4 regions of the Agrobacterium sp. K11 genome follow, and region 1 is predicted to be linked to each of the others. Evidence: predicted binding sites of a transcription regulator. Region 1 holds the regulator's gene; each other region holds the start of a gene.
The links. The regulator PhoB, encoded in region 1, activates phosphate uptake and scavenging genes when phosphate is short. The targets are predictions, from matches to a motif close to TGTCATNNANCTGTCAT.

Region 1 (7,687 bases):
GCTCAACCCCTTCGAACCCATGACAACAGTGACGGTCAAGATTGTCAGCCAGCTGACGGGTGACCTTGAGTTTACCTCGCCGCAAACGCTGGTGGCCTTCGCGCTGGGCATAACTCTTTTTGCAATCACGCTTTGCCTGAATATCTACGCGCTTTACATCGTGCGCAAATACCGGGAGCAATATGAATGACCGACATCGTTTCTCCGGCGGCCGGTGCTGCCGCCGTGAACAAGGCCACGCGCCGTGATATCGGCATCAAGCGTCGCTATGCAGCTGAACGCCGCTTCCGCGCCTATGGATTGGCAGCAATCTCGTTCGGCCTCATATTCCTCTTTCTGCTGCTCTGGTCGGTCGTATCCAAGGGTCACACCGCCTTCCAGCAGACGATGATCACCGTTCCGGTCGAGTTTTCCGAACTGATCATCGATCCAAAGAACGAGCGCGCAACCAATCCGGCAAAGCTGATGACGGCCAACTACCCCGTCCTCGCCCGTGATGCAGTGGCCAAGGTTCTCGGCGTCGCGCCGACGGATAAGGCCGGTCTTCGCGCCGTCAACGTCATGATCTCCGACAGCGTACGCACCCAGTTGCGTGATATCGTCGTCGCCGATCCGTCCGTCATCGGCACCACGCGCAGCGTCACGCTTCTGGCGTCGGGTGATGTCGACAGCGCCTTCAAGGGCCAGGTCGACATGTCGGGGGATGAAGCAAACCGCCGTATCTCGAACCAGCAGCTCGGCTGGATGAACCAGCTCGTGGAAAGCGGACAGCTTGGCAAGCATTTCAATACCGGCATCTTCGTCAACGGCGCTTCGAGCCGTCCGGAAGCCGCGGGTGTTGGTGTTGCGCTGATCGGCTCGTTCTACATGATGCTGATCGTGCTAGTGCTGTCGCTGCCGATCGGTGTTGCGGCCTCCATCTATCTGGAGGAATTTGCCCCCAAGAACCGTTTGACGGACCTTATCGAGGTCAACATCAACAATCTGGCGGCTGTTCCCTCCATTGTTTACGGTCTGCTCGGTCTCTCCGTCTTCATCAACTTCATGGGCTTTCCACGCTCGGCCTCGCTGGTCGGCGGCCTCGTCCTGACGCTGATGACCCTGCCGACAATCATCATCGCCACCCGCGCTGCATTGAAGGCCGTGCCGCCGTCGATCCGCGCCGCCGCACTCGGTCTTGGCGCTTCCAAGATGCAGACGATTTTCCATCACGTCCTGCCGCTGGCAATGCCTGGCATTCTGACCGGCACCATCATCGGTCTCGCCCACGCACTGGGCGAGACGGCGCCGCTGCTTCTGATCGGCATGGTGGCATTCGTCGCGAACTATCCGACAACGCCTATGGATCCGTCCACGGCCCTGCCGGTGCAGATTTACATGTGGGCGAACGAAGCTGAGCGTGCCTTTGTCGAACGGACATCTGGCGCTATCATCATCCTGCTTCTGTTCCTCATTCTCATGAATGTTGGCGCAATCCTGTTGCGTCGCCGCTTTGAGCGGCGCTGGTAGAGGGAGCTAGAGCAATGAACATGTTGTCGGAAGCAGCAGTTGAAAAGGCGCTGGACAAGAAAATGAATGAAGTCTCATACAAGATGATCGGCAAGGATGTTTCGGTTTTTTACGGCGAAAAGCGCGCGCTTTACGACGTGAACCTCAATGTCCGCGAAAACACGGTGACTGCACTTATCGGCCCGTCCGGTTGCGGTAAATCCACTTTCCTGCGCACCTTGAACCGCATGAACGACACGATCGACGGTTGCCGGGTCACCGGCAAGATCACGCTCGATACCGACGATATCTACGATCAGCAGATCGACGTCGTGGAACTGCGTGCCCGCGTCGGCATGGTGTTCCAGAAGCCGAACCCGTTTCCGAAGACGATTTATGAGAACATCGCCTACGGCCCGCGTATCCACGGTCTCGCCCGCAACAAGGCGGATATGGACCAGATCGTCGAGCATAGCCTGCAGAAAGCGGGTCTCTGGAACGAGGTGAAGGATCGTTTGCTGGAATCCGGCACGGGTCTCTCCGGTGGCCAGCAGCAGCGTCTGTGCATCGCACGCGCGGTTGCCGTTAGCCCGGAAGTGATCCTGATGGACGAGCCGTGCTCGGCGTTGGATCCGATCGCGACTGCGAAGGTCGAGGAACTCATCCACGAACTGCGCACCAACTACACCATCGTCATCGTCACGCACTCCATGCAGCAGGCGGCGCGCGTTTCCCAGCGTACGGCCATGTTCCATCTTGGTCATCTTGTCGAAGAAAACGAAACCGACAAGATGTTCACCAATCCGGACGACCAGCGCACGCAGGACTACATCATGGGCCGCTTCGGCTGATCCCCGGCCGGTGCTTTATCGTAACCGTACAAGACTGGTGCCTCTGCCGTGCCCCGCTGTTGGGCACGCGCATGCAGGCCAAGCCGGAGGAATAGACCATGACACAGACAACGACCCATTCGCATATCCTGTCTGCCTATGACGACGAACTGAAGTTTCTGACGCGCCGCATCGCCGAAATGGGCGGTCTTGCCGAGCAGATGTGCGGTGACGCCGTGCGCGCACTCGTCAATTCTGATGCTGCGCTCGCGCAGAAAGTCATTTCGGACGATACCATTCTCGACCATGCTGAGCGCGAAATCGGCGACAAGGCGATTGTAACCATCGCCAAGCGTCAGCCGATGGCGGCAGACCTTCGCGAGATCATCGGCACCCTGCGTATCGCCGCCGATCTCGAACGCGTCGGCGATCTTGGCAAGAACACGGCCAAGCGCGTTATCGCTGTCGCCGGCACCGGCGTTCCGCGCAAGCTCGCCCGCGGCATCGAGCATCTGTCCGACCTGGCGCTGGTGCAGCTCAAGGAAGTCCTCGACGTCTATTCCACGCGTTCCGCCGAAAAGGCCAATGCGATCCGTGAACGCGACGAGGAAATCGATGCCATGTACACGTCGCTCTTCCGGGAGCTTCTGACCTACATGATGGAAGACCCGCGCAACATCACCACCTGCACGCATCTTCTGTTCTGCGCCAAGAACATCGAGCGTATCGGCGATCATGCGACGAATATCGCAGAGACGATCTATTACATGACCACTGGCAGCCAGCCGGAGGGCGAGCGTCCGAAGGACGACAGTTCCAACACGCTTGGTTCGGTGACCGAGTAACAGACAAGCAGAAGCTTGCGGAGTTCAGCATATGGTGCCCAAGATTGCAGTTGTGGAAGACGAGGAAGCGCTGAGCGTCCTGCTTCGTTACAATCTCGAGGCTGAGGGATACGACGTCGACACGATACCCCGTGGCGATGAGGCGGAAATCAGGCTGCAGGAGCGCATTCCGGATCTTCTCATCCTGGACTGGATGTTGCCCGGTGTCTCCGGTATCGAACTGTGCCGGCGCTTGAGAATGCGGCCGGAAACAGAACGCCTGCCCATCATCATGCTGACGGCGCGTGGCGAAGAGAGCGAACGGGTTCGCGGTCTCGCTACCGGCGCTGACGATTATGTCGTCAAGCCGTTCTCGACGCCGGAACTCATGGCCCGGGTCAAGGCCATGTTGCGCCGGGCCCGTCCGGAGGTTCTGTCGTCGGTGCTCAAATGCGGCGATATCGAACTGGACCGCGAGACCCATCGCGTTCACCGCAAAAGCCGCGAAGTGCGCCTCGGCCCGACGGAATTCCGCTTGCTGGAATTCCTGATGACGTCGCCGGGTCGGGTGTTTTCCCGCTCGCAATTGCTGGATGGCGTCTGGGGTCATGATATCTATGTCGACGAGCGTACTGTCGATGTGCATGTCGGACGTCTGCGCAAGGCCCTGAATTTCTCGCACATGCAGGATGTCATCCGCACGGTGCGTGGTGCGGGATATTCGATGGAAGCCTGAGCGATGCGGAACCAGATAGTTTCGCTGGCGAAGTAGTGCACCAAAAAATCAGGAAGCCCGAAATCTGAAACGATTTCGGGCTTTTTCAATATGAATATCCGCCAAACTCGATGCCATTGTCCGTTTTGACCGGAGGAGATCGGCGGCGCGTTGAAATCCGGATTGAAGGGTCACGCCCGATAGTAAGGGGAAAGGGTGAGGCCTGCCATCAAGCCGCCCAGAAAGCGGCTTTATTTTTGTCATAAAAAAACGGGCCCGAAGGCCCGTAATTTTTGAGTGCTGAATGCGTGCCGCAACACTCAAGCCTTGCGGCGCTCGCTCACCGGCTGGTAGGCGAGTTTCGCATGGAACTTGCAATAGGGCGAAGATTCCAGCGCTTCACAACCGCAGAAATGGAAGTCGTCCTTCAGCGGATCGCCAACCGGCCATTTGCAGGTGCGCTCGGTCAGTTCCGTCAGCGTCAGGCGACGGGAAATCGGCGTGACAACGTTCTTGGAAGGAACGTAATCGAGAACCTGCGCGGTCTCGATATCGATCTCCTCGTGCAGCGCCGTTGCCGCGTTCGAACGGGTGAGGATGCGTGCCGGTGCCGCGTTGACGCGACCTGCGAAAGTCGTCGCACGCGGGGCAGGGGCAGCGGTGCGCTTCGGCGCGGAGCGTGCCGAAGTCACTGGACCGCCAGCCTTGACGCGTCCCGGCAGATTGAGACGATGGACCTTGCCGATCACGGCATTACGGCTGACGCCGCCCAGCTGCGCTGCAATCTGGCTGGCGCTAAGGCCCTCGGACCACAATTTCTTGAGCTTTTCGACTCGTTCGTCTGTCCAGTTCATGCCGCTTCTCCGCTTGTCGCGTGTATTTTCGGCAGAATCCCTCTCCGTCTCGCGCGCATGCCGCAAGCGTGGTTTCCGCCTGATTTTCGGTGACTAGTTCCGCCGCAATGCAGTCTAGTAATTAGCGATTAACCTAGTGCCAGCCCGACTCCGTGGCAAGAGTCGCGGGAATCATCTGGAATCGATTTTCCGGTTTTCCCCAACTTGCTGGCGTATTGAGTCTGAAAGGCAACACCTTGGGGCTGGCCCGCCGCCGCATACTAGTGCTTGAGAAGCCCGGGAAACGCTGACTTTTGTTGACATCGGCAAACGAAGTGACAATAGTGCCCCTGCCGCCGCAAGGCGGCATTTTGATTTTCAGGCGAGGGATAACCCCGCAAGCCTATTGACAACAGTTTGACAGCGCATCTGCGCAAGGAGTGATACAGCCATGGCCGAAGCCGGCGCGCCATTGTTTGATACGTTTTCAAGAGCCCCCTTGCGCTTCGAGCGCGGTGAGGGTGTATGGCTGTTCACGGAAAGCGGCGAGCGATATCTGGATTTTGCGGCCGGTGTTGCTGTCAACTCGCTGGGCCACGCCCATCCTCACCTCGTTGATGCGATCAAGACGCAGGCCGAGAAGGTCTGGCACGTCTCGAACCTTTATGAAGTACCGGGACAGGAAAAACTCGCCAGGCGCCTGACGGAAGCGACTTTCGCGGACAAGGTATTCTTCACAAATTCAGGCGCGGAAGCCCTGGAATGCGCCATCAAGACCGCCCGCCGTTATCACTATACCAAGGGCCATCCGGAGAAGTTCCGCATCGTGTCCTTCGAAGGCGCTTTCCATGGCCGTACACTGGCGACGATCGCCGCGGGTGGCCAGCAGAAATACCTCGAAGGTTTCGGTCCCAAGGTCGAAGGTTTCGATCAGGTTCCGTTCGGTGATGTCGATGCCCTCAAGGCCGTCATCACGGCTGAGACTGCAGCACTTCTGATCGAGCCCATCCAGGGCGAGGGCGGCATTCGCTCGCCCAGCAAGGAATTCCTGCAAATTCTGCGCGGATTGTGCGACGAGCACGGCCTGCTGCTGATTTTCGATGAGGTCCAGACGGGTGTCGGCCGCACAGGCAAGCTGTTTGCTTATGAACATACCGGTGTTGCGCCCGATATCATGGCGGTCGCCAAGGGTATCGGTGGCGGTTTCCCGCTCGGCGCATGCCTTGCCACGGCAGATGCCGCTTCCGGCATGACGGCGGGCGTACATGGCACCACCTATGGCGGCAACCCGCTGGCCATGGCAGTCGGCAATGCCGTGCTTGACGTCGTTCTCTCCGAAGGTTTTCTCGAGAAGGTCCGTGACGTCGCGCTGGTCTTCCGGCAGGGTCTGGCCTCGCTCAAGGACCGTTATCCTGACGTGATCGACGAAATTCGCGGCGAAGGCCTGCTTCTGGGCATCAAGGCGAAGATTCCTTCGGGCGAATTGCTGCAGGCCATGCGCGCAGAGCATCTGCTTGGCGTGCCTGCGGGCGACAATGTCATCCGTCTTCTGCCGCCGCTCGTCACCACGGCGGAAGAGGCCCGTGAGGGTCTTGCACGTATCGACGCGGCTGCCGCTTCCCTGACGGTTGCGAAACAGGCAAAAAGCGCCTGAAAAAATCAAGAGCGGGCCTCTCTTCAGGGGGCTCGCAAGCATGGGACAGATTAGAATGGGTTCACCAAAACATTTTCTGGACCTCTCGGCCGTCGGGTCGGAGGATCTGCGGACAATTCTTGATGATGCGCGCACGCGCAAGATTGCCACCAAAACCGGCACGGCGGAAAAGCCGCTTGCCGGCAAGATGCTGGCAATGATTTTCGAAAAACCGTCCACACGCACCCGCGTCTCCTTCGATGTCGGCATGCGCCAACTCGGCGGTGAGACCCTTTTCCTGTCGGGCACGGAAATGCAGCTGGGCCGCGCGGAAACGATTGGCGATACGGCCAAGGTGCTGTCGCGCTATGTCGATGCCATCATGATCCGCACCACGGATCACTCGCGTCTGCTCGAGCTTGCCGAACACGCCACCGTGCCTGTTATCAATGGCCTGACGGACGACACGCATCCCTGCCAGATCATGGCGGATATATTGACGTTCGAGGAACATCGCGGCCCGGTCAAGGGCAAGACCATTGCCTGGACGGGTGACGGCAATAATGTGCTGCATTCGTTCGTGGAAGGCTCCGCCCGTTTCGGTTACCGCATGGCGATGGCAGTACCGATGGGTTCGGAACCGCACGACAAGTTCCTGAACTGGGCACGCAACAATGGCGGCGAAATCTCGCTGTACCACGATGCCGACAAGGCAGTGGCGGGCGCTGATTGCGTCGTCACCGATACCTGGGTGTCCATGAACCAGGAACACAAGGCGCGCGGCCACAATATCTTCCAGCCTTATCAGGTCAATGAAGCGCTGATGGCGAAGGCCAACAAGGAAGCGCTGTTCATGCACTGCCTGCCGGCGCACCGCGGCGAGGAAGTAACGGATGCAGTGATCGACGGGCCGCAATCGGTGGTCTTCGACGAGGCGGAAAACCGGCTCCATGCGCAGAAGTCCATTATCGCCTGGTGCATGGGCGTCATCTGACCGCTATCGGCCGGGTGCTTGAACTCGGCGATGCACATTCCCATTTGTGGGGCTTCGAAGACGCTCGTCGGCTTTTCGCTGGCGGGCCACCTCACGATTTGCACGATTTTCCCCGGAGGCAGTTTCGCTTCCCGGATCTCTGTGCGACAAGCTGAAAAAGTACATTTTAAAAGCCGGACTTTTGGACGGTAGCGGCGCAACGGCTGCGCCAAGGAGTTATGACATGGCAGATGTAACGGTTGAACTGGACAATCTCGATTTAGCTGGCGACGACAAGGTTGTGCCCTTTCAGGTCGAAGGTCTGGACGTGCGCGGTCGCGCCGTACAGGTCGGGCCGCTGTTGAATGCCATCCTCGAACGTCACGAATAT
Region 2 (7,687 bases), on a different contig from region 1:
CATGTCGTGGCACCCTTGAAACCGGAAGCGGGATGGCCGGCCTTGAAGGCCTTTGCAAAGACCATGGCGGATGACATGGCCAAGGCGGAGCCGGAGAAATATCTTGCGGTGGCAACCAAAGCGAAACGCCAAGGCCGCATCTTCCTCGACTATCTGCGTAATGGCAGGGGCAATACGGCTGTTGCGCCCTATTCGACACGTGCCCGACCCGGAGCCGCCATTTCAGCGCCAATCGAATGGGCGGAACTCTCAGATGAGATAGGTCCGGCACACTTCACGGTCAGCAATATCGGCGCGCGCCTTTCTGCCCTGAAGAAGGATCCATGGGACGGCTTTTTCGCTGCCGCGCGACCCCTGCCGAAAAAGGCCCGATGAGCGTCAGCCTTTCTTGTCCGAGGCAAGGCTTTTCTTCAAGGCATCCATGATGTTGATGACATTGCCGCCGGTCCGGGTTTTCGTGCCGGTCTTCTTTTCCGGGGAAGATACGGTCTTGCTCTTGGTTTTTAGCAAAGCGCTGATCTTTTTCTGGATCGGATCCTGCACCAGCGCCGGTTTCCATCCCGTCATCTGTTTGCCGATGCGTTTTTCCATCGCGTCCAGCAGCGGCTTTTCGAATTTCATCTTCGGATCCAGCGCGTCGATGCTTTCGCGCACTTCCTCGCCATAGTGCAGGGTCCACAGAATGATGCCCTTGCCTGACGGTTCCAGCAGAACCGCTCTTTCGCGGCGATAGAGAACAAGCCGCGCAATGCCGACAACGCCGTTTGCCCGCATGGCTTCCCGGATCACGCTGAAGGCTTCCGTGCCGATCTTGTCTTCCGGGCGCAGGAAGTGCGGCCGGTCGTACCATATCCAGTCGATAGAACCTGTGGGTACGAAGGTCTGGATGTCGATGGTGCGGGTGCTTTCGAGCGCGACCGCATCGATCTCGTCATCCTCCAGCAACACATAATTGTCTTCGGCGCGGGGAAAACCCTTCACCTGGTTCTTTGCGGCCACCGGCTTGTGGGTAACGCTGTCGACATAGCGGCTTTCGACGCGATTGCCGGTTTTGCGGTTGAGAACGTGGAAGCGGTATTTGTTGCTTTCGGTCGTGGCAGGCGTCAGCGAAACTGCGGCCGTCACCAGCGACAGCTTCAGATAGCCCTTCCAGAAAACCTGCCGTGCCATGATCCGCGATCCGCCTTGTCGCCTGTTGTCTCCCGGATTAACAACCACAGGGTGGCTTTTGTTCCGGGAGCTTTGGCAGAGAGGGCGGGACTCTGTCTCAGCCGAACAACGATGTAAGACCATAGACAGATGCGGATATCAGGGCAGCGGCCGGCATGGTCACGACCCAGGCAATGACGATATTGCCCGCAAGGCCCCAACGCACCGCCGAGACGCGACGCGCGGCACCGACGCCGATGATGGCGCCGGTGATCGTATGGGTGGTGGACACCGGAATGCCGAGCCACGTCGCGCCAAAAAGTGTCAGCGCACCGCCGGTTTCGGCGCAGAACCCCTGCATCGGGTTCAGCCTGGTGATTTTCGAACCCATAGTGTGCACGATGCGCCAGCCGCCGAAAAGCGTACCGAGCGCCATGGCCGACTGGCACGAGATCACCACCCAGAACGGCACGTAGAAGCTCTCTCCAAGATGCCCCTGGCTGAACAGCAGCACAGCGATGATGCCCATGGTCTTCTGTGCGTCATTGCCGCCGTGGCCGAGCGAATAGAGCGAGGCGGAAATGAACTGCATGATGCGGAAGGTGCGATCCACGGCGAAGGGCGTCTGGCGGACGAACAGCCAGGAGACGGCAAGCACCAGCAGCAGTGCCAGGAAAAAGCCGATGGCCGGCGACATGAAGATCGCGCCCACGGTTTTCAGAAGACCCGACCAGACGATGGAATTGAAACCGACCTTCGCAAAGCCCGCACCGACGAGACCGCCGATCAAGGCATGTGACGAGCTGGAGGGAATGCCGAAAATCCAGGTGACGATATTCCAGACGATGGCGCCCATCAATGCCGCGAAGATGACCTGCGGGGAGACGATGGCCGGATCGATGATGCCGGTGCCGAGCGTTTCGGCCACATGCAGGCCGAAGAACAGGAAGGCGATGAAATTGAAGAAGGCCGCCCATGCCACCGCATATTGCGGGCGCAATACACGGGTGGAAACGATGGTGGCGATGGAATTTGCGGCGTCGTGGAGACCGTTCAGAAAATCGAAGAACAGCGCGATGGCGATAAGGCTGACAAGCAGCGGCAGTGCAAGCGCGACATCCATCAGACGTTCTCGATAACGATGCCGCTGATCTCGTTCGCCACGTCCTCGAAGCGGTCGACGACCTTTTCGAGTTCGCCGTAGATCTCGCTGCCGATCATATAGGCCATGGCATTGCCGGTCGCACCATGGCGCCGGAAGAGGTCCTTCAGGCCCTGGTCATGAAGCTCGTCGGAGCGCCCTTCGACGCGGGTAACCTCTTCGGCAATCACTGACAGGCGCTGGGCATTGGTGCCAACCTTTTCCAGAAGCGGAATAGCTTCGGCGACGAGGCTTGCCGCACGCACGATCTCGTGGCCCATCTCGCGCATCAGCGGGTCGAATTCGGTTTGCTCGAACAGCCGGATCGTCTTAACGGTCTTGTGCATCATGTCGATGGCGTCATCCATGGACTGGATGAGGTCCTTGATATCGCCACGATCAAAGGGCGTTATGAAGCTGCGGCGCACCGCAAGCAGAACGTCGCGGGTAATATCATCCGCCTGGTCTTCGAGGGCGACGATAAGGTCGCAGTTTTTCTCGACGTCGACGCCGCTGAGAAGTTGGTCCAGAGCTGCGGCGGCTTTGACGACCGTTTCCGAATGTTTGCTAAACATGTCGAAGAAACGGTCCTCGCGCGGCATCAGCTTGCGAAAAATGCTCATCATGCGAATTGGCCCTCAATGGCGCTTTATTAGTTGTGGGGGGTGATTGTCATAAAACTGTCATAAATGCACGCGGGGCATTGATGCAACCCGGAAAATCGGCAGTATCAACGGATATGAAATCCATGAAGAAAAGCCGGAAAGCCCGTCCGGCGCGTTCCCTGACATTGCTCCAGCAACTTGCTGCTGTTCCTGATAAGCTGTTCACCGGCTCTTTCCGGCAGCAATATGCCGCCTTATGCTTCCGTTATACCGGAAGCGGAGAAGAGATCGAAATCCTCGTCGTCACCTCCCGCACCAGCGCACGCTGGATCATTCCGCGCGGCTGGCCGATGAAACGCAAGAAACCGCATGAGGCTGCCGCGATCGAGGCGTGGGAGGAAGCGGGCGTTCGTGGCCGCGTGAGGAAGGACGCCGTTGGCCGCTACACCTATCTCAAGATGCTCGACAATGGCGATGTCGTTCCCTGCGTTGTCGATGTCTTCCAGATCGAGATCACAGGGGAGGAAACGAGTTTCAAGGAGCGCGGCGAACGCCTTCTGGAATGGGTTCGCCCGGACGAGGCAGCAAGGCGCGTCCGGGAAATCGAACTGAAATCGCTTCTGGTCGACTTCCGCCCGAGGGGGAAGAGGAAACGCCTGGCCGAGGAAAAGTCCTGACGGCAAACGCCACCATCGAACCTAGGATGGTGATGCTGGTCGTTCGGTCGATCCCGTCTCCCCCATCTCGTCCGGCGCCTTCGGTAGCAGGCGGGCGAAACGCTGGGTGATGCTGTCGATGTAAGACAGGATTGTCGGCACGACGATCAGGGTGAGCAGGGTGGAGCTGATGAGGCCGCCGATTACTGCGTGCGCCATCGGCGCGCGCTGCGCCCCGCCACCGCCAACAGCTAGACCGAGCGGAATCATGCCGAAAATCATCGCAAGCGTCGTCATGATTATCGGGCGGAAGCGGATGATGCCGGCGCTCGCCAGCGCTTCGTTGAGCGAAAGTCCACGCTTCCTTTCGCGGTTGGCGAAATCGACAAGCAGGATGCCGTTCTTTGTAACGAGGCCCATCAGCATGATGAAGCCGATCAGCGAGAACATGTTGATCGTGCTGCCGGCAACCAAGAGCCCGACGAGGACGCCGATGAGAGACAGCGGCAGCGACGCCATGATGGCGAGCGGTTGCAGGAAGCTGCCGAATTGCGAGGCGAGCACGATGTAGATGAAGATGACCGCCATTGAGAGCGCGGTGACCATGTGGCCAACCGTCTCCTCCATGGTTTCGGCGTCGCCGCCGAAGCGGATACGGTAGCCGTCCGGCATGTCGCGGGCGGCGGTAAGGGTTTTCAACACATCTGTCACTTCGCCAAGCGCTCGTCCGGATATGTTGGCCGAAACCAGCACCTCGCGGCGATTGTCGATGCGGCGGATTTCGGCGGGTGCTTCCACGGTGGTGATATCGGCGACCTGATCCAGACGTACCATCAGGGGCGAGCCGTTGGATGCCGTGCGGCTGGTGGCGATCATCAACTCGCTAATCCTCGTCGTGTCGGCACGCCGCTCGCCGGGCAGGCGCACGACGATGTCGTAGCTGTTACCACCCGCATCCGTCCATTTCGACACGTCCTCACCGGCGATGAGCGGCGAGAGCGCTGCGGCAAGATCGGATCGGGAAATGCCGAGATCGCTTGCCGCCTCGCGTTTCAGGCGTACCGAAAGGATGGAGGTCACGTCGCGGGTGCTCGAGGTCACATCCACGAGGCCGGGGATTTTTTTCATGTCTTCCATCAGACCGTCGGCGATCTTCTCGAGGATCGCCCGGTCGTCACCAAGAATGCTGAGCTGGACGGGGCTTTCGCCACCGCCGAGGCCGTTTTGCAGGATCGCGACCTCTATGCCCGATATGGCCGACAGGCGTTTGCGTATCGGATCGGCCAGCGTGACCGGAGTTCGGGTGCGCATCTCCAGCGGCACCAGTCCCACCAGAACGGCGGCGCGATGTTTACCGACGGTGCCGCCGGTATTGACGGTGGAATAGAGCATCTCGACCTCCGGGAATTCCTGGAGTGCCTTCTCGACCTGCCGCACCTTCGCCGTGGTGTAATCCAGCGAGGAGCCGACCGGTGCCGTGACGTTGATCTGGAAGCGGCCTTCATCCGTATTCGGGACGAATTCCGCACCGACCAACGGCACCATGAGCAGGCTGCCGACAAAAATCCCTGATGTGACGAGCAGGGTGACGAGCCGGTGGTGCAATGTCCAGCCGATCACATGCCGATATTGATCGGCGAGCCATTCGAAGCCGTGATCGAAACGGACGATCAGCCGGCCCACCGGCCCACGCCGGGCGTTGGGTTGCGCATCCGGATCGTACCAGACGCTCGACAGCATCGGATCGAGCGTGAAGGCGACGAAAAGCGAGATCAGCACGGCAGCTGAAACGGTGATGCCGAATTCATAGAAGAACCGACCGACGATGCCGTCCATGAAAGCGACGGGCAGGAAGACCGCCACGATTGTTGCCGTTGTCGCGATAACCGCAAGTCCTATTTCGTTCGTGCCGTCGAGTGCTGCGCGGATATGGGATTTCCCCATGTGAAGGTGACGGGTGATGTTTTCGCGCACAACGATGGCGTCATCCACCAGAATGCCGATGGAAAGCGTCAGCGCCAGGAGGCTCAGTGTATTGAGCGTGAAGCCCATAACGTCAATGACCGCCAGCGTGCCGATAATCGCAATCGGCAGTGTCAGTCCGGTGATGACGGTGCTGCGCCAGGAATTGAGGAACAGGAAGACGATGGCTACGGCAAGTGCCGCCCCTTCTATCAACGTCGTCTGCACCTGCGTGACGGATTCCCGGATGGGAATGGATGTGTCCGTAATGACTCGCAATTGCACGTTTTGTGGAACAAGGTCGGCATTGAGGGCGTCGAGGCGCTTTCTCACATCCGCGACAACCTGAACCGTGTTGGCATCCTGAACCTTGACGATGTCGATCGCCAGCGCAGTCTGGCCATTATAGAGGGCACGGTTTTCGGCGTCGGCAGCCCCCTCGGAGAGTGCGGCGATGTCGCGAAGATAAATGGCTGCGCCACCGCGCCGGGCGACGACCATGTCCAGCAGCGCCTGCGGTTCGGCGATGCGGCCCTGCACCTGGATCGTGCGTTCGGAAACGGTATCGACAAGGCTTCCAGCCGGGCTGTTGCTGTTGCCGGTGCGTAGCGCGCTTACCACCTCGTTGATGCCGATCCCAAGCGCGCGCATGCGGGTGTCGTCGATCGTGATGTCGATCTGCCGCTTGCGGGCGCCAACCAGCGTTGCCTGCCCCACGCCGGGAACAGTCGTCAGTTGCCGCAGCACATTCTGGTCGGCAAGGGCGGTGAGTGCGGGTATGTCGAGCGACGTCGAGCTTATCGCCACCGACAGGATAGGCTCGGCGGCGGGATCGAACCGGGATATGACCGGCTTTTTGGCCTCTTGCGGGAAATTCGCGTCGATGGCGGCGATCTTGTCGCGCACGTCCTGTGCAGCGGTTGCGCTCTTAACCTCGAGCTTGAATTTTGCGACGACGACTGAGCGTCCCTCGTAGGAGGTTGACGTGATCTCGTCCAGACCGCCGATGGCGTTCAGCGCATCCTCGACCGGGCGCGTCAATTCTGTCTCCACCGTTTCCGGCGTGGCGCCCGGATAAGCGGTGGACACCACGACGACCGGAACGTCTACATTGGGGTAGAGGTCGAGCCCCAGCCGCTGCAATGAGAAAAGACCCATGACCAGAAGCGCCACCATCATCATGGTGGCGAAAACGGGGTGGGAGACGGATATGCGGGTCAGAAACATCTCAGCCTGCCTTGTCGACCGTAACAGCCATGTCGGGCTGCAATTCGGGAAGCGGTGCGGTCAGGATCGTCTCACCGTCCTCTAGACCGGCGCCTATCTCGATCAGGCTGCCATCGTTCCAGCGCGATCCCACCGCCACCGTCTGGCGGCGAAGATGGCCGTTCAGGACTTTAAGGACGTGATAGCCGGTTTCGTCTTTGCGAAGCGCGATTGCAGGAACGACAAGCGCATCGTTTTTTTCGCGCACGAGGATGGACCCGCTGGCGAACATTCCTCCCCACAGCCGGCCGTCGCGGTTGGCAAGCCGGAGATAGACGGCGACAAAGCGCGTCCCGTCTTCGGCAACCGGGCTGATGCGCTCAACGGTGCTTCTGAGAGGCTGGCCGCCGATGCCGTCAATATCGAGTTCGGCGGTCTGGCCAACGGCGACACGTGGGATGTCGCGCGTGGCAACGAGAACCTTCGCCTCAAGCATGCTTTTATCGACCAGCGTCATGAGTTCACCATCGGCACTGACGCGGGAGCCGGCTTCTGCCTGCCGGCGGGTAATGGTGCCATCAAAAGGCGCGCGGATTTCGGCATTGCGAAGGGCAAGGCGGGCGATATCCACCTGCGCCGAAAGGCTCTGCAGCCTTGCCGTTTTCACAACGACATCGCTCTTCGCCTTGTCGAGCTGTTCAGCCGATGCGATGTTTTTTGACGCTAGCTGTTCGGTTCGGGTGAGGGCCTGCATCGCCAGTGTCAGTTCGGCCTCGGCCGCATCCCGGTCGCTCTGCCGCAGCAGCAGCGTCGATTGCAGTTCCTCGGTTTCGAACCGTACCAGCATGTCGCCCGCCCGCACCGCCTGTCCGTCCCGGACATTCATATCCAGAATTTTTCCAGCCTCGCGGGCGCGGATCACGACACGGCTGACCGGCTGAAGTTCGCCACTGATGCTGAGCCGCTCC
Region 3 (7,687 bases), on a different contig from region 1:
GTGGGGCACGAGCTTGGCACTGTCACCTTCCGAGGCCAGCCAGAAGCCGCCCTTACCGTCAAGCGTAATGCCTTCGATGTCGAGTTTCTGGGCTGCGATACCGTCGCGCTTGATGCGCAGGGCGCTGGTGATGGTGGCGGGCTTCTTCGTTGCGTCGATGGTGTAGATCGACGGCTGGTTTCCATAGACCGAGTCGGACACGGCGTAGAGGATGCCAGGCTTTTCAGCATCGCCCACCAGACCGGAGAGAGCGCCCCAGCCGATCGGTGCGCCATCAACGGTGGCGGAAGCGAGCTGCGGGTAGGCAATCTGGCCTTCTGCGCGTTCATAGATCATGACATGCGAGCGAGCGCCGCCATCTTCGACGAGATCGGCTTCGTTGGCAGTGACGAGAAGATTGCGCGACGGAATGGCGACGGCGCCTTCAGGCGAAATGCCCGAGGGCAGAAGCTGGACCAGTTCCGGTGTGCCGCCCGTATCCTTGTAGACCGCAGCGAGAGACGCGCGCTCGGCAAGAACGAAGAAGTACTTCTGACCATCGAAGGTTGCCGTCTCCAGACCTTCCGGCTCGATGCCCTTGGCCTTGGAGCGCTTTTCCGGATAGTGGCCGATGCTGGCGGCGGCGTGCTCAAGGGTGGCACCGGCTTCATAAAGAAGCTTGCCGGTCTTGTCGAAAATGGTGAAGCCGCGCGCGCCGCCCTGCCAGTCACCCTCATTGGCGATGACGATTCGGTCATTGTCCAGCCACTTCACGGCATCTGGCTCACGCTTGCGGCCTTCCTGCTTGTCGGTGAATTTGATCTGGCCGTCCGTCTTCGTGTCGACGCCTTCCAGATCAACCGTGCCGGCGGAGAAATGCGTCTTTACCGTACCGGTCTTGCCGTCGATGATGACGATGTGGTTGTTTTCCTGCAGCGTGAGCGCGATCTCGCCATTGGCATTGATCGAGACGAATTCCGGCTCCGGATCTTCCGGGGAGATTTCGGCAAGGCCGGTCACGTCGATCTTCTTCAGCGTCGCGCAGTCGGCAACGCCGTTTTTCAGACCGACCGTCACCAGATAACCGGCCGGCATCTGTGGCAGGGCGCCTTCGTTCACCTCTTCATCGCGTTCGTTTTCGATCGCGATGGCGGCGAAGGTCTTGTCCGGGGAAATTGCGACAGAATCTGGCTGGCCACCGAGATCGCAGCTCGCTTCAATCTTCTTGGTGGCGATATCGACCGTCACCAGCTTGCCGGACGGCTTGGCGCGGTTTTCGGACGTGTTGACACCGGCCAGAACCTTGGCGCCAGCAACGGCAACCGAGGTCGGTTCGCCTTCCAGCAGCAACGCGCCGCCAGCCTTGGGTGCCTTGGCGTCGGTGATGTCAACGAATCCAATGCCGCCAAGCGGGCTGTCCGAATAGATCAGCGTCTTACCGTCTTCGCTGGCGGTTACGATTTCAGCTGAAGTGACGGCCTTCGCGTCCTTGTCCGCTGGCAGGTTCTTTACGACCGGGAAAGATGCGATGCGGTTGAAAACCGGCTCGGCAGCAGCCGGAAAGGCCGCGGACGTGAGCAGAGCAGCAGTCAAAGCCATCTGAGAAAGTCGGAACGCCATTATAAATCCCCCTTGGATCCAAAAAAACACCCTATGGCTTCTGCGTCAGAGACATGACAGCGGCATGACATTTCCTGCCGGAGGAATCAAAAAGCCCGACCATGAAGGCCGGGCTTTCCTGTTCGTGCGCACATTCCGCGTATCGGAGCGCCGTGTGACCGGATAGAGGCTACACAGGCGCGCTCTCCTACTTTCAAGTACATCTTGCCGGTTCGAAAAAAGGGCTATCCGAAAAATCATTTCGAAAAGCCGCCCGGTTTACGTGCCGGCATGACGGCGTCAGGGCGTCAAAACATGTTTCCTCGTGAACCTGAAAAGCCGCCCGCCCGCCGCCGGACGTCACGGCCTTTCGGAAACCTTACGAGTTGACGGCGTCCTTCAGGCCCTTGCCTGCGGAAAACTTCGGTACGTTGCGAGCCGGGATATCGACTTCAGCACCCGTGGAAGGGTTACGACCCTTGGAGGCTTCACGACGGCTTACGGAGAAGCTGCCGAAGCCAGCGAGACGGATGTCGCCACCGCTCTTCAGTTCGTTCTGTACGGTTTCGAATACGGCATCAACAGCGGAAGCAGCATCTGCCTTCGTGAGACCAGCCTTTTCGGCAACAGCAGAGACGAGCTCGTTCTTGTTCATGTTTCCACCCCTTTCAATGGTTTGAAACGACTCAAATTAAGCCGGCGCAGAATACGTCTGTATCCGCGCGCAGCAACTCAAAAGCGCTGGAATCGCCTGAAAAACAAGGGGTCTGCGGGGTTTTTCACAAAAAAGGCCGACATTTCTGCCGGCCTTTCCCTTAAACGTGCCAATTTCGCACCAGTTCTGCGAGCATCAAAGAAGCATCGCGCCTTTCGGCATCTAACACATTGAATCTATGCACAGGTGTCGCGAAAACGGATTCTGGCTTTCACAACGACGTGGCAATCAATGTGCGATCGTCTGTCCGCCCTCGTCGACACCGTCGACAGTTGCGATAACAGGCGTTTCGATGCTGCCGTCCCACTCGATTGGCTCGGGCATGCGAAGCAGCGCGTGCTTGATGACCTCACCCATGCGAGAAACCGGGATGATCTCCATCTCGTTCTTCACATTATCAGGAATATCCGCCAGGTCCTTGGCGTTTTCTTCCGGGATGAGCACCTTCTTGATGCCGCCGCGAAGAGCCGCAAGCAGCTTTTCCTTCAGGCCGCCGATCGGCAGCACGCGACCACGAAGCGTGATCTCACCCGTCATCGCCACATCCTTGGAGACCGGGATACCGGTCATGATGGAGACGATGGCGGTTGCCATGGCAACACCGGCAGACGGTCCATCCTTCGGGGTAGCCCCTTCCGGAACGTGAACGTGAATGTCGCTCTTGTCGAAACGCGGCGGTTCGATGCCGAAGTCCACGGCGCGCGAGCGGACATAAGATGCCGCTGCCGAAATGGATTCCTTCATCACTTCCTTGAGGTTGCCGGTGACCGTCATGCGGCCCTTGCCCGGCATCATCACGCCTTCGATGGTGAGCAACTCACCGCCGACTTCCGTCCATGCCAGACCGGTGACGACACCAACCTGATCCTCACGCTCGGCCTCGCCGTGGCGGAACCGCGGAACGCCCAGATAATCCGGGACATTGGCTGCGGTGACTTCCACGGACTTGACCTTGCCCTTGATGATCTCGGTCACGGCCTTTCGCGCAAGCTTCATCAACTCGCGCTCGAAGCTGCGCACGCCCGCCTCGCGGGTGTACTGCTGGATCACGATCATCAGAGCGTCATCGCTGACCGAGAACTCTTCCGGACGCAGGGCATGTTCCTTGATCGCCTTCGGCAGCAGGTGACGCTTGGCGATTTCGCGCTTTTCGTCCTCCGTGTAACCGGCGATGCGGATCACTTCCATACGGTCCATCAGGGGACCTGGAATGTTCAGCGTGTTGGCCGTGGTCACGAACATCACGTCGGACAGGTCGTATTCCACTTCAAGATAGTGGTCCATGAAGGTGGAGTTCTGTTCCGGATCGAGCACCTCCAGCAGTGCGGAAGACGGATCGCCACGGAAATCCATGCCCATCTTGTCGATCTCGTCGAGCAGGAAGAGCGGATTGGACTTCTTGGCCTTCTTCATCGACTGAACGATCTTGCCCGGCATGGAGCCGATATAGGTACGGCGGTGACCGCGGATTTCCGCCTCATCACGCACACCACCCAGCGCCATACGCACATATTCGCGGCCGGTCGCCTTGGCGATCGACTTGGCGAGCGAAGTCTTGCCGACGCCGGGAGGACCGACGAGGCACAGGATCGGGCCACGGATCTTCGAAGCGCGAGCCTGCACGGCCAGATATTCAACGATGCGTTCCTTGACCTTGTCCAGACCGAAATGATCCTGATCGAGGACCGCCTCGGCGCTGTTGAGATCAACCTTGACCTTCGACTTCTTGCCCCAGGGCAGGCTGAGCAGCCAGTCCAGATAGTTGCGCACGACAGTCGCTTCCGCAGACATCGGGCTCATCTGGCGAAGCTTCTTCATTTCCGCCTCGGCCTTATCCTTGGCCTCCTTGGAAAGCTTGGTCTTGGCAATGCGCTCTTCCAGTTCGGCCATCTCGTCACGGCCATCCTCGCCGTCGCCGAGCTCCTTCTGGATCGCCTTCATCTGTTCGTTCAGATAATATTCGCGCTGCGTCTTCTCCATCTGGCGCTTGACGCGCGAGCGGATACGCTTCTCGACCTGAAGCACGGAAATTTCGCCTTCCATGAAGCCGAGCGCTTTTTCAAGCCGCTGCTTCACGCTGACGGTTTCCAGCATTTCCTGCTTTTCGGTGATCTTGATCGACAGGTGCGACGCAACAGTGTCGGCCAGCTTCGAATAATCGTCGATCTGGCCGGCAGCGCCGACAACCTCGGGCGAAATCTTCTTGTTGAGCTTCACATAGCTCTCGAACTCCGAAACGACGGACCGCGACAGCGCCTCGATCTCAACCGGGTCTTCCGCAGGCTCCTGCAGCGGCGTCGCAGACGCTTCGTAGAAATCCTCGCGGTCGGTATAGGCCTCGATCTGGGCGCGACCCTTGCCTTCCACAAGCACCTTCACGGTGCCGTCGGGCAGCTTCAGCAGCTGGAGAACGTTAGCGACCGTGCCGACCTTGTGGATGGCTTCCGGGGACGGATCGTCATCGCTGGCGTTGATCTGGGTAACAAGCATGATCTGCTTGTCCGAGCCCATGACCTCTTCGAGAGCGCGAATGGATTTTTCCCGCCCGACGAACAGGGGAACGATCATATGCGGGAAAACGACAATGTCGCGCAGGGGAAGTACCGGATAGATACCGCCGGATGCCGCAGACGTGATGTTCGTCATATCATTTCCTTTCATGGTCCCTTTCAGGACACTTTGCCTGACGTCTTGGGGCGTCCGGCATATTCATTTCTCGAGACTGAAAGTGGAGTTTCGGAACGCCGATTTCAAGTCACCGGAAGAGACGACCCCGCGCAACGGCACGGCCGTAAAATTCAAACAAATACAGCGCCGGCTATTACTCCCGACATTTCCGGTTATCCCACAGGATCAGGAACCGGGTCGCCGACGGTAATTCACATTTCCGTCATATCGCGCTGCAAATCAGTTTTAAGACTTTATCAGCAAAGCGCAATCCGCTCCAAACGCAAAATCGGGTTACTCCAAGTTAGCGGCAAGTTTCGCACCTGCCACAACAGAAAAGGCCCGCACGAGTGCGGGCCTTTGGAATTCATCAAAGCGTCGGATCGGTCAATCAAGCCGAAACATTGGCCTTTTCTTCCTGACGATCCGCATAGATGTAGAGCGGGCGAGCGATGCCGCTGACGACATCGTTGGAGATCACCACTTCGCGCACGCCTTCCAGCGTCGGCAGTTCGAACATGGTATCCAGAAGGATCTTTTCCATGATCGAGCGCAGACCGCGGGCACCCGTCTTGCGGGTAATCGCCCGGCGCGCAATCTCGCGCAACGCGTCCTCGTGGAAGGTCAGTTCCACATCTTCCATCTCGAAAAGACGCTGATACTGCTTGACCAGCGCGTTCTTCGGCTCGGACAGGATCTGGATCAGCGCATCCTCGTCAAGGTCCTCCAGCGTAGCCAGAACCGGCAGACGGCCGATGAATTCCGGAATAAGACCGAATTTCACCAGATCTTCCGGCTCCAGTTCGCGCAGCACCTCGCCAACGCGGCGATCGTCTTCCGCCTTGACGGTCGCACCGAAGCCAATCGAGGTCTTTTCGCCCCTGGCCGAGATGATCTTGTCCAGGCCGGCAAACGCGCCGCCGCAGATGAAGAGAATGTTGGTCGTATCCACCTGCAGGAATTCCTGCTGCGGATGCTTGCGGCCGCCCTGCGGCGGAACGGAAGCGACCGTGCCTTCCATGATCTTCAGAAGCGCCTGCTGAACGCCCTCGCCCGACACGTCACGCGTGATCGACGGGTTGTCCGACTTGCGGGAAATCTTGTCGACTTCATCGATATAGACGATGCCGCGCTGGGCGCGCTCGACATTGTAATCCGCAGCCTGCAACAGCTTCAGGATAATGTTTTCCACGTCCTCGCCGACATAACCGGCTTCGGTCAGCGTCGTTGCGTCTGCCATTGTGAAGGGAACGTCGATGATGCGGGCGAGCGTCTGGGCAAGATAGGTCTTGCCGCAACCCGTCGGACCGACGAGCATGATGTTCGACTTCGCAAGCTCGACATCGCCATTCTTGGAGGCGTGCGCGAGGCGCTTGTAATGGTTGTGAACGGCCACCGACAGGATCTTTTTCGCCTGCTTCTGGCCGATGACGTATTCGTCGAGGATCTTGATGATGTCCTGCGGGGTGGGAACACCCTCGCGCGACTTCACCATCGACGTCTTGTTCTCCTCGCGGATGATGTCCATGCACAATTCGACGCATTCATCGCAGATGAATACCGTCGGTCCGGCAATGAGTTTCCGGACTTCGTGCTGGCTCTTGCCGCAGAATGAACAATAGAGTGTATTCTTAGAGTCGCCGCCGTTGCTGCCGCTGACTTTGCTCATATCACTTTCCTTCCAGCACGCCGCAGGTCCGCCAAACGGATCGCGGTCAACTTACCGCCCGCCGATACGGCCGCCCTTGGGTGCATCGCCGTATCCGCCTCGTTTCCCGGGGTACTAACCGGTATCAGATACATGAGCTGACAACCGGCTGCAACGAATTCCCCATCAAAACAAAGGCCACGTCATAAAAATTCAACACAGCCTTTATATATACTAATATCGCTTTCTGTTGCGGTTGAAAGCCCCGAAATTACTTTGCGGGGTTAAACAACCGTCAAAAAGCGTCGCGCCTTAATTCGCGGCGGCGCCTTCCATTTCCTGGCGCGAGGTGAGGATCTTGTCGATCACACCCCAGTCCTTGGCCTCGTCGGCATCCATGAAGTGGTCGCGATCAAGGGTTTTTTCAACCTCTTCCAGCGTACGGCCGGTGTGCTTCACGTAGACTTCATTAAGGCGACGCTTCATTTTAATGATGTCGCGGGCGTGACGCTCAATATCCGAAGCCTGCCCCTGGAAGCCGCCGGAGGGCTGATGCACCATGATGCGGGCGTTCGGAGTTGCGAAACGCATTCCCTTTTCGCCAGCGGCCAGAAGCAGCGAGCCCATGGATGCGGCCTGGCCGACGCAAAGCGTCGAAACGGCAGGACGGATGAACTGCATCGTATCGTAGATCGCCATGCCGGCGGTCACGACGCCACCCGGCGAATTGATGTAGAGCGCGATTTCCTTCTTCGGGTTTTCAGCCTCGAGGAAAAGCAGCTGCGCGCAGACGAGCGAGGCCATCTGGTCTTCCACCGGTCCGGTGAGGAAAATGATGCGTTCCTTGAGAAGACGGGAAAATATGTCATAGGAGCGTTCGCCGCGATTGGTCTGCTCTACGACCATCGGCACCAGAGCCATGGCGGTATCAACTGGATTTTTCATGTCCGTCCTTTGTCAAACTCTGCCCTTCGCGGAAAACCGCTCCGGAATCACTTCTAACCTTCGTTCTCCCTACATAGAGTGTCCCTGCCCGGTACTTCAAGACACGAAGCCGCATATCCTTAACGGCTCAACAG
Region 4 (7,687 bases), 240 kb from region 1:
CGACAGATTTTGCCGCTGGCTTTCGGTCAGGTTTTGCGGGCGCCGGCGGGCAATGTCGGTCTCGGACAGGGGCGCGCGAAAACGGTCGAAATGGTCAACGATCTCAGCGGCAAAATCCTGCAGCGGCTGGTAGGTGCGATCCGGAACGAGCGCGAAAAACGGCCCGAGTGCACCGATGACAACACGCGGAATATCGAAGACGGACTGGCTGGCCGCAAACTGTTCGAGGGCGGCGACGAGATCCGCTTCGCTGTATTTTTCGGAAAGCTCGAAGGGGGCTTTCAGCGTCGCGTGGAAACCGTAACGGCGCGGCTCCTCGGTCATCTCCGCATAAGCGGCATGGTCATCATGTTGCGCGCCGGAAAAGGCATTGCGTCCCAGCCAGCGCGACGCCGCTTCAGTCAGTGGATGATCTTTAGCCGGAGAAAAATAGATGGCGTAGCGCACGGCAAGCACTCTTCGGTGTCATGGAAAACCTGGATGAAAAGCTATTTGGCGTGACTCGCCCGCTTCCCGCAAGGTCAGGAGTGCGAGGTAATCGCTTTCCGTGACAGAATGATGATGCCCCAGGAAAAAAAGCGCTTGAAACGCCGCGTGTCTCTCGAATGTCCGGAAGACGGATGCTGGCGCATTGAGGGGATGTATCTGACTTTGCAAAGAGGTTCCGGTTTTGCGCACGTCTCGGGAAGCGGGATAGCCAAACCCCGCTCCTGCTTTATGAATTAATGCTGGGTTTTCCCGATCAGGCGCGACCGCAGGGAATTCGAGATGTGGTCGAACAGGAAAACCACGAAGAGAATGAGCAGCACCATATAAGCGACCTTGTCCCAGTCGGCATTGGTACCCATCGCTTCCAGCAGTTTCAAACCGATGCCGCCAGCACCAACCGCACCGATGATCGTGGCTGAACGGGTGTTGCTTTCCCAGAAATAAAGCGACTGGGAAATGAAGACCGGCAGGACCTGCGGAAGCACGCCGAAACGATTGACGGCAATGGGGGAAGCGCCAACCGATTTGACGCCCTCGCGCTGCTTGTCGTCAACATTCTCCAGCGCCTCGGCATAGACCTTGCCGAGCGCGCCGGTATCGGTGAAAAAGATCGCGGCAATGCCGGGGATCGGCCCCGGACCGAAGCTGCGGGTGAAAAACAGCGCCCAGATCAGCATGTCGATCGAGCGCAGGAAGTCGAACAGACGCTTCATGCCCCAGTTGGCGGCCCTGTTGGCGGTGATATTGCGTGCGGCGAGAAAAGCGAGCGGCAGGGCAACGAGCGTGCCGAACAGCGTGCCCACAAAGGCCATCACCAGCGTCTGCATCAGCTTGGAAAGAATATCGGCGTGCTGCCAGACACCATTGTCGAGGAAATCATCGACCATGTGGCTTATGTTTGAGCGCGTGGGATCGAGCCTTTCCCCCCACAGCGCCAGTGCGGCAAGGTCGCCGTAGCTCTTGCCCCAGAATTCCGATTTGGTATCGAACAGGAAGTTCGCCCACCCGAGGAACCGCCGCTGCACGTAAACCTGGCTGGTGCGGATTTCCGCCTGTCCGGCAAAACCGTAGTGCACGAGAACCTTGTTGCCGTCCTGCGTGATCTCTTGCGGCAGGACCTCAGGCGCCAGAGCCTTGTCGCCATTGATGATGACGGGATAGTTCTTGCCGTCCACATAGACGTCCACCCGGGTCGGCGTTACGTCCAGACGGTTTTGCGTACCCGCATAAACGACGCTGTAGCCACCATCCGGCAAGGGTTGCAGCCAGTCGATCGGCGCATCGGCGGGATATTGCATCCGGCTTGACCACTGCGGGTTCACCTTGCCGTCTTCGAAACGAAGGCGTGGCTGGGCCCGCCAGGAATACCAGTCCTGAATGTAGCTCGAAGCGCGATCCCATCGGCCCTGCATGAAAGCGGGGCCGACATTGAAGAAGAAAAAGCAGGCGGTGAGATAGACGAGGACGGCGACAATACCGGTCAGCAAGCCGTATCGCTGCATGAATCCGCGATTGAAAATTGCGGGATGTGCGGCCGTCAGCCTCTCGCGGTCTGCGGTATTGAGAATGAAGCTGGACGACATCAGGCCGCTCCCCGTCCGAATTCGAAGGATTGATGGCCGATCAGCCTGCGGCGCAACCAGCTTGAAAACTGGTCTACGGCGATGATGGTGATCAGCAGCAGGATGATGATGGCATAGGTCTTGGAGGCGTGATCGTTACCGATCGACAGCCGGAAGACCTCGCCAATGCCGCCACCACCAACGGCGCCGATGATGGTCGAGGCGCGTACGTTGATTTCGGCACGCAGCAATGCATAGGACACGAAATTGGGCAGGACCTGCGGCACGATGGCAAAGCGCACTCGCTCCAGCCAGTTGGCACCCGCGGCACGCAGCCCTTCATCCGCCTTCATGTCGGCATTTTCCACGACTTCGAAGAATAGCTTCCCCAGAGCCCCGATGGTGTGCACGGAAATCGCGATGATCGCCGCGATCGGCCCGATCGATAAGATGGCAGTCAGCAATCCCGCGACGACGATCTCCGGAAAGGCGCGCAGGATCTCCATTACCCGGCGTACCACCCAGCGCACGAGGCCGGCACCGATAAGGTTGGTGGAGGCAAAGAAGCACAGCACAAATGCGAAGGTCGTGCCTATTATCGTCGAGACCAGCGCGATGTTGAGCGTGATGATCAGCTGATAGATGAAATGCGGTATGTAGAAACCGTTGGTGATGTAAACGCGATCCGCGACATAGTTGTATTTCAGCGAACCGTTGTCATAGGGCGACGGCAGGTCGAACATCGCCCGGAAGACCTCGAGCGGGCTATCCGGCACGAATGTTTTCATGAAGTCGAAAAAATATGGCAGGCGCTCGAAGAACTTGCCCGAATTGGCCTCATTGGCGAAATTCAGTGAGGCGGCAAGGACGATGAGGAAGATAACGAGCGACATAACGGTATAAATCCGCCGTGTCCTAAGCTGCTGTTGATAATGACGCATCACCGTTCGGGACGATGCGCTCAATCCCTCGGGCGTGAGGGTACCATGTTGCAGTGTGGTCGCCATGCCGCTTTCCTTTATTGGCAAAAGCGGCGGTGCCGCAAGGCACCGTCGCTTCCGGATATGATCTGAGGATCAGCCGCCGATAACGGACTTACGAGCGTCGATGATCGTCTGGTAGAAAGCCGGGTCGACCTTGATGTAGGCAGTGTTCTTGCCCTGGGTGTAACCCTGGAAGCAGGCGAGATCCTTCTTCGGCAGTTCCATGAAGAAGTCTTCGACCTTCTGCTTCATGCTGTCACCGATCTTGTTCGCAACGAGAAGCGGACCGTTCGGGATCAGCGGGGACTTCCAGACCTGAACGATATCGTCCATGTCGAGGTTGCCCTTCTTGACCATCTGGTGAAGGTTGCCGCCGGAGTAGCCTTCTTCCCACTTGCCGACGCCCGAACCGAATGTCGTGCCGACGTCGAACTTTTTGTCGAGAACGGCGAGAACGAGGTTCTCATGGCCGCCGCCGAAGCCGGTTTCGGAGAAATATTCCTTGACCGGAACGCCGGTTTCCTTCGGGATCGATACGTTCGGGACGAGGAAGCCCGAGGTGGAGTCAGGGTCGGCGAAGCCGATCTTCTTGCCCTTGGCGTCAGCCAGAGACTTGATGCCGCTGTCCTTGCGGGCAACCATGATCGTGTAGTAGCCGCTGGAACCGTCAGAGCCGGTATAGGTCAGGATCGGATCGACGGCCTTGGGATCGGCAATGGCGATCTTGGCGTAGGAAGAAGCGCCCATGGATGCAATGTCGATGGTGCCGCCGAGCAGGCCCTGGATAACGCCGTTATAGTCCGGCGACGGGAAAACCTGAACTTCGGAAACGCCGGTTGCAGCCTTGAGGCCATCCGCAACGCACTTCGTGTTGCGGATCTGGTCGGCTTCATTTTCCGAACCGTCGAGGCCGATACGCAGGACCTTGACGTCCTGAGCCATGGCCGAACCGGCCAGAACGCCAAGGGCGACTGCCGAAAGAAGGATTTTCTTCAACATGGACTTTCTCCTGTTTCCCGGCGAGCCGGAGTTTGTTGTGAAGTATCGGCCCTTGACGCGGGCGCAAACGATGCTGAGCGGTTCCTCAGAGCCCGGCGAGAGCCAGCGGTTCGGGACCGGCAGATTGCTGAACCGGACGCGCGGCAAGCTGCGCGCCGGGAATATTGATGCTGGTCGAGGTCATGGTCTCGTCGATGCCGGCGCCGTGTGAATCCGTGCCGTAAATCTCGGTGACCGCCGCCGCCGTCAGTTCGGCGGGTGTTCCGTCGAAAACGACTCGACCCTGCGACATGCCGATAATGCGTTCGCAATAATTGCGCGCCGTATCCAGCGTATGCAGATTCGTTATGACGGTGATGCCTTCACGCTCGTTGATGTCGCGCAGGGCGTCCATGACGATCTTGGCGTTCAGGGGATCGAGAGAGGCGATCGGCTCGTCGGCGAGAATCATCTTCGGAGACTGCATTAGTGCCCGGGCGATAGCGACGCGCTGCTGCTGGCCGCCGGAAAGCGTGCCCGCCGCCTGCATGGCTACGTGCTCGATGCCGAGCCGCTCGAGGGCGGCAATCGCCATCAGGCGCTCTTCATCCGTGAAGATGTTGAACAGGCTGAGCACGGTCGAACGGTGGTTCAGGCGGCCGAGCATGACATTGGTGAGCACGTCGAGACGCGGCACCAGATTGAACTGCTGGAAGATCATCGCGCAGTCGCGCTGCCAGTTGCGCAGGGCGGCACCCTTCAGCGAAGAGACTTCCGTGTCGTTGAAGTGAATGGAACCCGAGGAGGGATCGACGAGGCGGTTGATCATGCGCAGCAGCGTTGACTTTCCTGCGCCAGAACGTCCAATCACGCCAACCATCTGGCCTTGCGGAATTTCCACATTCACGGAATCGACCGCAGTGTGGTTGCCGAAACGGCGCGTGACTTGCTTCAGGTGAAAGCTCATTTCCCCGTCCAATCTTCTTCTGATGGGGTTCGACCTAACAGCGGTGCGTGAAGCGTGAATGTCAGTTTGATGAAGAAAATATTACAGAATGCGCAGATAAGGCGTGCGCGTGGTCGCCTGCGAACCTTTTAGTAGTCGTGCCACCGGATTGAGGCCGGCGGGTGTCTCGCAGACATTGTTAGGGAGACCCCGGAGCATGACCCCGGAATCTGCAGTTTCTTCGGTGTGGGGCGATTTTACCCGGCGTATTTCGCCACGAAATCCTCGGCGGCGAGGGTGCGGAAATCGTCCAGTGCGCCGCGCAGCGTTGCGTGGTCCCAGTCCCACCATTTGAGATCGTCCATGCGCTGGCCAAGGTCCGCCGGGAAGCGGTTCCTGATCAGCCGGGCGGGTACGCCGCCGACGATGGTATAGGGCGCAACGTCTTTCGACACGACCGCACCGGCCCCGATTACCGCACCGTTTCCGATTGTGACGCCAGGCAGGATGGTCGCGCCATGGCCGATCCAGACATCGTGGCCGATCACCACGCGCTTGGCGCGGCGGGCGGCGAAGAAGTCATTTTCATCATCGGCGTCGTCCCAATAATTGCGGGCACGGTAGGTGAAATGGTGAAGTGTGGCGCGCGACATCGGATGATTGGTCGCGTTGATGCGGACGGATGCGGCGATGTTGACGAATTTGCCGATGGTGGCGCACCAGATCGCACCGTCCTGCATGACATAGGAATAGTCGCCCATCTCCACTTCCTCGATGCGGCAGCGTTCCGAAATTTCGGTATAGCGGCCGATCGATGAATTGGTGACACGGGCACTTTCGTGGACAACAGGTTCGAGACCGACCTTCACACTCATGCCGCTGCCTTCCGGGGGGAGAATTGCGAGACATCCAGAACGCGATCGGCCACGGCTTCCCGCACTTCCTCGTCATGGAAAATACCGAGCAAGGCCGTCCCTTTGCGCTTCTTTTCCGCGATCATCTCCACGACCACCCGTCGGTTGGCGGCATCCAGGGATGCGGTCGGTTCATCGAGAAGCAGGATCGCGTGATCGGTGATGAAACCGCGTGCGATGTTGACGCGCTGCTGCTCGCCGCCGGAAAAGGTTGCTGGCGGCAGCGACCACAGTTCCCGCGGCAGGTTGAGTTTCGAAAGCAGAACGGCGGCCTGCTCGCGGGCCTCTTCCGCGGCAACCTTGCGCGCAAAAAGTGGCTCGGCGACGACGTCGATCGCCGGAACGCGCGGCACGGTGCGCAGAAACTGGCTGACATACCCGATGGTGCGATGGCGAATCTCGAGGATGGTGCGCGGCGAGGCGCTGCCCATGTCAATGACCTGATCCTCGTGGCGGATGAGGATCTGGCCGCTGTCGATGGCATAATTGCCATAGAGCATTTTCAGGATCGAGCTTTTGCCGATGCCGGATGGGCCGCCGAGCACGACACATTCTCCGCCGGACACGGAGAAACTGACATCGCGGACAACAGGCAGTTCGATGCCATCGCGAAGATGCATGGTGAAGCTTTTGAAGACTTCCGAAACGATGAGGGGTGTCGGCATGGCGTCAAACCTGCAAAATGGAGGAAACAAGCAATTGCGTGTAGGGTTCGCGCGGATCATCCAGCACCCGGTCTGTCAGACCGTGTTCGATGACGTCACCACCCTTCATCACCATCATGCGATGGGAAAGCAGCCGCGCGACCGCCAGATCATGGGTGACGACGATAACGGCGAGGCCGAGATCGTTGACGAGACCACGCACGAGATCGAGCAGGCGTGCCTGCACCGAGACATCGAGGCCGCCGGTCGGTTCGTCCATGAAGACGAGGCGCGGTGAGGTCACCAGGTTGCGGGCAATCTGCAGACGCTGACGCATGCCGCCGGAAAAGGCGCGTGGCTGGTCGTCAATGCGGTCTGTGCCGATTTCCACCCGCTCCAGCCACTCGCTGGCTGATTGCCGGATATTGCCGTAATGCCGGTTACCGACAGCCATAAGCCGCTCGCCGACATTGGCGCCCGCCGAAACCGCCATGCGCAGTCCATCCGCTGGGTTCTGGTGCACGAAACCCCAGTCTGTCCGCATCAGGAAACGCCGTTCGGCCTCGCCCATATGATAGAGGTCTCGCACCGAGCCATCGCGCATGCGATATTCCACGCTGCCAGCCGTCGGCACGAGCCGTGTGGAAATGCAGTTGAGAAGCGTGGTCTTGCCGGAGCCGGATTCGCCGACGATTGCCAGAACCTCGCCCGGATAAAGCTCGAAGGAGACGTTGCGGCAACCGGCGCGGTCGCCGTAATATTTCGAAACGTCCCTGACTTTCAGAAGCGGTGCGTCGCTCATTCTGCGGCCTCCTTCACATCCGCCAGCAAATGGCCCTTGTGGCCATGGGCGCGGCGGTCTTCGCAATGGTCGGTATCGGAGCAGACGAACATCCGCCCGCCCTTGTCGTCCAGCACCACCTCGTCCAGATAGACATTCTCCCCGCCGCACAGCGCGCAGGGCTTGTCGAAGCTCTGGATTTCAAACGGATGGTCCTCGAAATCCAGGCTGACGACATCCGTGTAGGGTGGCACGGCATAGATGCGCTTTTCGCGACCGGCCCCGAACAATTGCAGGGCGTCCGACAGGTGCATTTTCGGATTGTCGAACTTCGGGGTTGGCGAGGGGTCCATCACATAGCGCCCTGCAACCTTCACCGGATAGGCATAG

Region 2: AC5SEO_RS22820 (DUF47 domain-containing protein) is a predicted target of PhoB. The motif match lies at 2,961-2,977, and genes of this name have one in related genera.
Region 3: AC5SEO_RS13785 (esterase-like activity of phytase family protein) is a predicted target of PhoB. The motif match lies at 1,653-1,669, and genes of this name have one in related genera.
Region 4: phnC (phosphonate ABC transporter ATP-binding protein) is a predicted target of PhoB. The motif match lies at 5,038-5,054, and genes of this name have one in related genera.

What each region holds. Positions count from the first base shown of each region.
Region 1 is NZ_JCAHRB010000003.1:550,441-558,127, reverse strand. Features, by position in the region: gene pstC (phosphate ABC transporter permease subunit PstC) at 1-190, shown strand, start outside; gene pstA (phosphate ABC transporter permease PstA) at 187-1,509, shown strand; gene pstB (phosphate ABC transporter ATP-binding protein PstB) at 1,524-2,339, shown strand; gene phoU (phosphate signaling complex protein PhoU) at 2,438-3,163, shown strand; gene phoB (phosphate regulon transcriptional regulator PhoB) at 3,195-3,878, shown strand; gene AC5SEO_RS07880 (GcrA family cell cycle regulator) at 4,178-4,711, opposite strand; gene AC5SEO_RS07875 (aspartate aminotransferase family protein) at 5,142-6,344, shown strand; gene argF (ornithine carbamoyltransferase) at 6,400-7,317, shown strand; gene AC5SEO_RS07865 (Hsp33 family molecular chaperone) at 7,541-7,687, shown strand, end outside.
Region 2 is NZ_JCAHRB010000013.1:41,203-48,889, forward strand. Features, by position in the region: gene ligD (DNA ligase D) at 1-375, shown strand, start outside; gene ku (non-homologous end joining protein Ku) at 379-1,170, opposite strand; gene AC5SEO_RS22815 (inorganic phosphate transporter) at 1,268-2,272, opposite strand; gene AC5SEO_RS22820 (DUF47 domain-containing protein) at 2,272-2,916, opposite strand; gene AC5SEO_RS22825 (NUDIX hydrolase) at 3,030-3,572, shown strand; gene AC5SEO_RS22830 (efflux RND transporter permease subunit) at 3,594-6,740, opposite strand; gene AC5SEO_RS22835 (efflux RND transporter periplasmic adaptor subunit) at 6,742-7,687, opposite strand, start outside.
Region 3 is NZ_JCAHRB010000007.1:1,974-9,660, forward strand. Features, by position in the region: gene AC5SEO_RS13785 (esterase-like activity of phytase family protein) at 1-1,599, opposite strand, end outside; gene hupB (DNA-binding protein HupB) at 1,958-2,233, opposite strand; gene lon (endopeptidase La) at 2,522-4,939, opposite strand; gene clpX (ATP-dependent Clp protease ATP-binding subunit ClpX) at 5,352-6,629, opposite strand; gene clpP (ATP-dependent Clp endopeptidase proteolytic subunit ClpP) at 6,921-7,553, opposite strand.
Region 4 is NZ_JCAHRB010000003.1:791,821-799,507, reverse strand. Features, by position in the region: gene AC5SEO_RS09115 (DUF1045 domain-containing protein) at 1-456, opposite strand, end outside; gene phnE (phosphonate ABC transporter, permease protein PhnE) at 723-2,072, opposite strand; gene phnE (phosphonate ABC transporter, permease protein PhnE) at 2,072-3,058, opposite strand; gene phnD (phosphonate ABC transporter substrate-binding protein) at 3,128-4,033, opposite strand; gene phnC (phosphonate ABC transporter ATP-binding protein) at 4,119-4,979, opposite strand; gene AC5SEO_RS09090 (transferase hexapeptide repeat family protein) at 5,216-5,833, opposite strand; gene phnL (phosphonate C-P lyase system protein PhnL) at 5,830-6,537, opposite strand; gene phnK (phosphonate C-P lyase system protein PhnK) at 6,542-7,318, opposite strand; gene AC5SEO_RS09075 (alpha-D-ribose 1-methylphosphonate 5-phosphate C-P-lyase PhnJ) at 7,315-7,687, opposite strand, start outside.